Linked DNA regions of Coraliomargarita algicola. Each later gene encodes a partner of the first gene's protein in a complex. Links are inferred from orthologs where the notes say so. Each region holds a gene or a part of one and is shown in the gene's direction. Other genes may lie near its edges.

What was found. The genes of interacting proteins can lie anywhere in the genome.
Region 2: the proteins of mrdA (region 1) and SH580_RS04375 are in contact, whole or in part, in a crystal structure (PDB 6PL5), measured with the Thermus thermophilus proteins. The link is inferred for Coraliomargarita algicola from one-to-one orthologs. Residues at the interface, in WP_223903432.1 of Thermus thermophilus: Arg4, Ile5, His6, Leu8, Ala9, Phe12, Ala15, Leu16, Leu19, Gly20, Arg22, Ala23, Trp24, Leu26, Gln27, Val28, Tyr31, Tyr34, Leu36, Leu43, Thr45, Asp47, Lys156, Gln157, Gly158, Ser160, Val184, Leu201, Glu202; in WP_223903423.1 of Thermus thermophilus: Phe161, Val165, Phe168, Val169, Leu172, Pro198, Tyr199, Glu202, Tyr211, Arg212, Asp213, Gln220, Val221, Gln223, Ser224, Ile226, Ala227, Ile228, Gly229, Ser230, Gly266, Phe267, Val270, Leu274, Tyr277, Gly278, Leu281, Phe285, Leu289, Arg297.

What each region holds. Positions count from the first base shown.
Region 1 is NZ_CP138858.1:3,289,372-3,292,566, forward strand. Bases 48-3,046 are described here. They hold mrdA (penicillin-binding protein 2), read left to right. Parts: upstream 48-570; coding sequence 571-2,523; downstream 2,524-3,046. Other genes in these bases: mreC (rod shape-determining protein MreC), read left to right, coding at 48-54; SH580_RS13355 (hypothetical protein), read left to right, coding at 48-574; SH580_RS13365 (IS701 family transposase), read left to right, coding at 2,691-3,046. Outside these bases: more of mreC, read left to right, coding at 1-47; more of SH580_RS13355, read left to right, coding at 44-47; more of SH580_RS13365, read left to right, coding at 3,047-3,195. UniProt on the Escherichia coli protein: Catalyzes cross-linking of the peptidoglycan cell wall. Responsible for the determination of the rod shape of the cell. Is probably required for lateral peptidoglycan synthesis and maintenance of the correct diameter during lateral and centripetal growth.
Region 2 is NZ_CP138858.1:1,138,172-1,141,157, forward strand. The notes cover bases 190-2,979. They hold SH580_RS04375 (FtsW/RodA/SpoVE family cell cycle protein), read left to right. Parts: upstream 190-852; coding sequence 853-2,106; downstream 2,107-2,979. Other genes in these bases: SH580_RS04370 (NUDIX domain-containing protein), read left to right, coding at 282-743; SH580_RS04380 (Rne/Rng family ribonuclease), read left to right, coding at 2,194-2,979. Outside these bases: SH580_RS04365 (hypothetical protein), read right to left, coding at 1-155; more of SH580_RS04380, read left to right, coding at 2,980-2,986. UniProt on the Escherichia coli protein: Peptidoglycan polymerase that is essential for cell wall elongation. Also required for the maintenance of the rod cell shape. Functions probably in conjunction with the penicillin-binding protein 2 (mrdA).

The sequences.
Region 1 (3,195 bases):
GTGGCGGTTTTGATTCCGCTTTATCCGATTGACCTTGATTCCGATGCTCCTTGACCCACGTGCCATACTCATGTTTGGAGCCAATGCGCTGCTGCTCTACTTGACTTTGCTGGTGAACTCAGCGCTGACGAGTGGGTCTATTTACCTCATGCTCTTAGGGCCAATGCTGGTATTCCCCGCTCTTTACTTGCGGCATCAGTCGTATTTCATCTGCACCTTTTTTACTGGGTTATGGGTGGATGCCGCACTGCCAGCGAGCTTCGGCCTGTTCACCATCGGTTTCCTTTTTGCCGGTGCCTTTGTTTTTCAAATGCGTATTCGTTTTCGCGCCGAGCACAACTACCATCCGATTATGCTGGCGCATGGTTTGAACTTTTTTTGCATTCTACTTGTCACATTTTGGATGGGCTATGCCTATTTTTCCAGTCCTGGCTTTTGGTTGCAGGTCATTGTGACCAGTCTTGCGTCGCATTTGGTGCTCTTATTTGTGGCTCCGTGGTTTTTTGATTTTGAGCGTATGCTATTTGCGCTCTTTCGCTTCGATACTGAACCAGAGGATTTCCCGATCCTATGAGCGGCTACGACTTTCATCGCGGTGAGAACCCTCGTATTCTCTTTTTCTTCTGGATCGTGATGGCGGCTGGTATCACCCTGCTGGTAGGCTTGGGATGGCGGCAGTTGATTGCCTACCAAAAGTATGAGGAAATCGAGAGGCGCCAAACGGAGCGGCGTATTTTCAAGCCAGGCCCACGCGGTGATATCTATGATCGCAAAGGCAACCTTCTGGTCGGCAACCGACCGCAATACTCCGCAGTCGTTTATCTCGATGACCTGCGGCGTGAATTTCGCAGTGAGTATTCGCAAATTATTCGTGCCGAACGCGAGAAACTGAGGCAGGCCTATGAGCAGACGCCCGAATCCGAGCGTGAAGATTCACAGCTGACGCCAAATTATAATGATCTGCAATGGATCGCTCGCCAAAACGTGATTCAGCGCTACATCGATCAGATCAATCGAATCACCGGACGAGACGACAGCTTGTCCATGCGTAAGATAATTCGCCATTTTAATGAGCAACTCCTACTACCCTTGCCCTTAGTCGAAGACCTCAATGCGGATCAATATGCCCGCCTGATTGAGCAAGTGCCTGTGAAGTCAGCCATCCAGATACATACCGATACCGCACGCTATTATCCCTACGGAGTCGCCGCAGCGCATACACTCGGCTACGTGCAAAATGTGAATCCAGACCCTGATGAAATTCCCGATGATGGGATTAAGACTTTTACCTTTAAAACCAAGCGCGGGAAAACCGGCCTCGAACGACATTTTAACGATTTGTTATCTGGCGAGACGGGCACTGAGATTTGGCGTGTCGATCCCCTCGGATTTCAAGATTCCATGCTAGAGATGAAGACGCCCAAGCAGGGGCAGGACTTGATCACTAGCATCGACATCGACTTGCAGTTGGCAGCTGAAACCGCGCTCGGCGAGCGCACGGGCGCAGCAGTTGCGTTAGACATACATTCCGGCGAGGTACTGGCCATTGCCAGTCATCCCAGTTATGACCTCAATGACCTCAGCCCCTTTATTCCACGCAACACATTCGACGAGATCAACGAGCGTGGTGCTTGGCTTAATCGCGCCGTCCAGCTGTCTTACCCTCCAGGATCCACGTTCAAACTCATCACCTCGATCGCTGGTATGCGGCATGGCTCGATGACGCCTGAGACGGAACATGACTGCCAAGGACTCTATCGTTTAGGCAATCGCATCTTTCGTTGTAATGCCCGCTACGGCCACGGAATTGTTGATCTAGCCGCCTCGATTGAAGCGAGTTGCAACGTGTTTTATTATGCCGAAGGGCTGGAGATGGGAATCGATGTATTAAGTGCCGAGGCCAAACGCTTCGGTCTGGATCAAAAGACCGGCATTCAGATTCCCTTTGAAACCAGTCGTTTGGTAGTGCCAAGTAAAGAGTGGAAGCGTGAGCAGATCGGTTCCGGTTGGGTGCCAGGAGATACAGCCAACACCGCGATCGGCCAAGGCTTCTTGCTCGTTACCCCCTTACAGATGGCGACAGTGATTGCATCCATTGCGCGCAATGAAACGCGCACTCAGCCCACTTTACGCGCATTGACCAATGAGGAGGTCCAGCGAGTCGAACACGGAGGCGAAGCAATTGGCTTAACGCAAAAGCAGCATGATGCACTTTGGGAGGGGATGGAGCGTGTCGTTGGTCAAGACGGCACTGGTCGCTTAGTGCAGATCGATGGTTTGCGCATTGCCGGTAAGACCGGCACCGCGGATTTTCGTGCTCACGGCAAAGGCGTCAATTTAGCATGGTTTGTAGGTTTTGCCCCGGTAGAGAATCCGCAGATCGCCGTCGCCGTCATGGTCGAAGGTACCAATGCCAGTGAACGCTACCACGGAGGTTCCACCGCTGGTCCCGTAGCCAAAGACATCTTATTAGAATTTATCGAGCAGTATCCCGAGCGCGCAGGTTTTTCAGCCGCAAGATAGCCATAATTCTACATTGTTAAACTTTAAGCTTGTACTTTTTCGCCTGCTAGGATTGCCTGGTGCTCTCGCTTAAAAATATGAATCTACGCGTTCGCGATTCCGGGTAATCGGATCGCGAAATAAAAAAATATGACGTTACAGGCCTTCGCTCTATAGCGCGCGACTTTATGGAGTTTTGCGACGACTATTCGAGTTACTTTATCTCTCAGGGGCGCAATCGCACTTTACACGCACGCCAGTATCTAAGTGGCCTACTAGGAGATATTCGGCGTAAAAACATTGAGCGCATCGGTGAGAAAATCGATCAAGTCGATTATCAATCGGTGCACAACTTCGTTAGCGAATCGAACTGGAACCACCGAGCCTTGGTCGATCAAGTGGCTCGCGATGCAAATGCATTACTGGGCGGCAACTCAGAGAGTATGCTGTTGCTCGATGAGACTTCCTTCCTGAAGAAGGGCACTCGTAGTGTAGGCGTGGCGAGGCAGTATTGTGGATGCTCGGGTAAAATTGAGAACGGTCAGGTTAGCGTCTTGGGAGTTCTGGGCTGCCAGCGCGATGCGACCATCATCGACTACTGGCTATATCTTCCGGAGGCTTGGACGCAGGACTGTGAGCGCATGGATCGCGCTCATGTTCCTGCAGATAAGCGCACGTTTAAAACGAAACCGG
Region 2 (2,986 bases), 2.2 Mb from region 1 along the record:
AAGGCGCTGTCATCGCTAGATTCCAGTAACTGTCGCCTCGCTGCAGCATTCTCTGTTCCTGAGAAATTAGCCTCCAAAAAGGAAAGCAACTGCGGAGAATCTCCAAACTGTGCTTTGAAAGCATCACTGCCCATGCTGTCAATAATCTCAACCATAGTCCCGCAGTAGTGGCACATTCCGCAGAAATCGCAAGTAGCACCAGCTATCGCTACACAAATTTCACAGAAACCGTGTTGAGTCTTGCTCCTGTGAGAATCTGCTTTTGGCTGTAAAAGTTTACTATGCGCCATATTCGAACAGCGGCACGAGCCCTCATCATTTTGGATCAAAAAGTCCTCGCCATCAAAATGCGCGACCGGACGGGTGTATTTTACATCCTACCGGGCGGAGGACAGCGCCATGGAGAGACCCTACGCCAAGGACTCGAGCGCGAGTGTCTGGAGGAGATTGGGACCGAAGTCGAAGTCGGCGAATTACTCTACATACGTGAGTATATCGGCAAAAATCACGAATTTCGCAAATCACACCACGCCTTTCACCAAGTTGAACACGTCTTTAGCTGTTCACTGCCCAACCCCGCCGGCATCGGGCCGGGCACCGAACATGATAAAAAGCAGATCGGCGTAGAATGGATCCCGCTCGCAGACTTGCCCCAGCGGCGTTTTCTGCCGGAAGCCATCAAACCATTTTTCAAAGACGGTGGCTTCAAGCCGAACAGCAACTACCTGGGAGATGTGAACTAAAAGCAGTGAGAATTGGCTAGCAGCCACTAGCCCAGACTGCCAGAACAGTCTTATAGTCTCCCAATTCTGAACTCCTAATCCACTATTCTTTTTTTTTGCGCCGCAAAAAATGTCCGTCTATCGCCGTATATTTAGTAAAAAGTATCAGAACCTGATGAATCCGGGGGAACGGTTGCGCTTCGACCTGATCAATCCTCTCTGCATACTGCTACTCTGTGCAATCGGGCTGCTTTTCATCTATTCCGCGCAGATTTCCTACGATGGGGGCCACTGGAAACGGCAGCTATTCTGGATCATTATAGGGCTGGGCACCTATACCGCGATCTCCGCGATTAACTATAAATTGATCCTGCAATACGCCCATTTTATCTACATTGCAGGCATCTTCGGCCTCTTGCTGACCACCAAATTTAGCCCCATCAGCTTTGAAGACATGGGGGCGCGGCGCTGGATCGATCTCGGGGTCACTCGTGTACAACCGACCGAAGGAGCCAAGATCGGCACCCTGATTATGGCAGCCAGTATTTTGGCCCGATCCGAGATCGGCACAGTCAAAGATTCGCTGCTGGTACTAACCAAAATGGCCGGTGTCTTTTTGCTTCCAATGTTGTTGATTTTCCTGCAACCCGATCTAGGTTCCTCGCTTGTCTTTCCACCTATGATTTTCGCTCTGCTATATGTTTCCCGGTTATCCGAGAAATTTTTCCTTAGTGCGTTCGCAGCATTCGCGATCGCACTGGCAGTGTTGGGAGTCGATCTTTACGGTTACAGTCAGCATCTGGAAGCTCAGCGCGAAGCGAAAAATTCTGACGGTACAGAGGTGATTGGCGACTATCAATCGCTACTCCCTATTCGCAATTATCAAAGAAATCGGATCCTCACCTTCGTCGCTCCCGACGTGGTGGACCCGAGTGGCACCGGCGCAAGCTGGAATGCCAATCAAGCAAAAATTTCTGCCGCAACCGGTGGATTGTCGGGCAAAGGCTACCTTAAAGGTACCCAAGCGCAGCTCGGCTATCTCCCTCAAGCGGTGGCACACAACGACTTTATTTTCTCCGTAATCGCGGAGGAAACAGGCTTTCTTGGAAGCGCGTTCGTCGTCGGGCTATTTTGCCTGATGGTCGCCAACGGCATACGTATTGCCGGACTCGCAAGAGATCGATTTGGAATGCAACTGGCCATCGGTGTCAGTATTCTATTCCTCGTCCACTTCTTCATCAACATTGGCATGACTATCGGCATCACCCCGATTACCGGACTCCCGCTTCCGTTTTTAAGTTACGGAGGCTCCTTTGTTTTGAGCTGTTTTATTCTACAAGGTCTTGTGCAAAGTGTATATCGGTATCGAAAGGATTTTTCATGATGCTGATCCACCCACGCACACACAGATTTGAGAGTCAGAACAGTCAAAACTTGGGATCCCCACCTCACCCACGGGAAACCAAGACCAATGAACGACGAATCAACCACTCAAAACACTTCTAATCACGATGCTAAGGGCAACGCCAATAGCGACGATCAATACACCAAAGAGCTCATTTCTGCTCCCAAGGAAAAAAAAGCTGAACGCATCGATACCCGTGCGCTCAAAGACGACGCAGCCAAACGTGAAAAGACCCAACCGCTGATCACTCGCATCGTCAAAGCGATCAAGGCGGAAAAAAAGTCCTACACCGAGCTCATCATCAACTCCGAGCCACTCGAAAAACGTGTCGCCCTACTTCAGGACGGCGTGCTCGAGAAGTTCGAAGTCGAACGTACTGGTGAAGCGCGCGAAGTCGGCGCCATTTTCAAGGGACGCATTCAAAACCTTGAGCCGGGGCTCAAGGCGGCTTTCGTCGATATCGGCGAAGAGAAAAATGCCTTCCTGCACTACTGGGACATCCTGCCAGCCGCCAAGGACAATACCATCGAAGTCGTCCGCGACAATAAATCTGAAAAGCAACGCAAGCGCGAAGCGGAAAAGATCACCGTCAAAGACATCCCACGCCTCTACCCGATCGGCAGCGAGATCGTGCTACAGATCACCAAAGGCCAAATCGGCACTAAAGGACCACGCACCACCACCAATATCGCGCTGCCCGGCCGTTTCCTCGTGCTCATGCCTTACACCGGCACCCTGGGAATCTCCCGTAAGATTGAAGACAAAAAGGAGCGCTCCCGCCTGAAGGGCATCTTGCGCGACCTCACCTTGCCCGAAGGCATGGGCATCATCGTGCGCACCGCTGGCGAAGGTAAAAAGG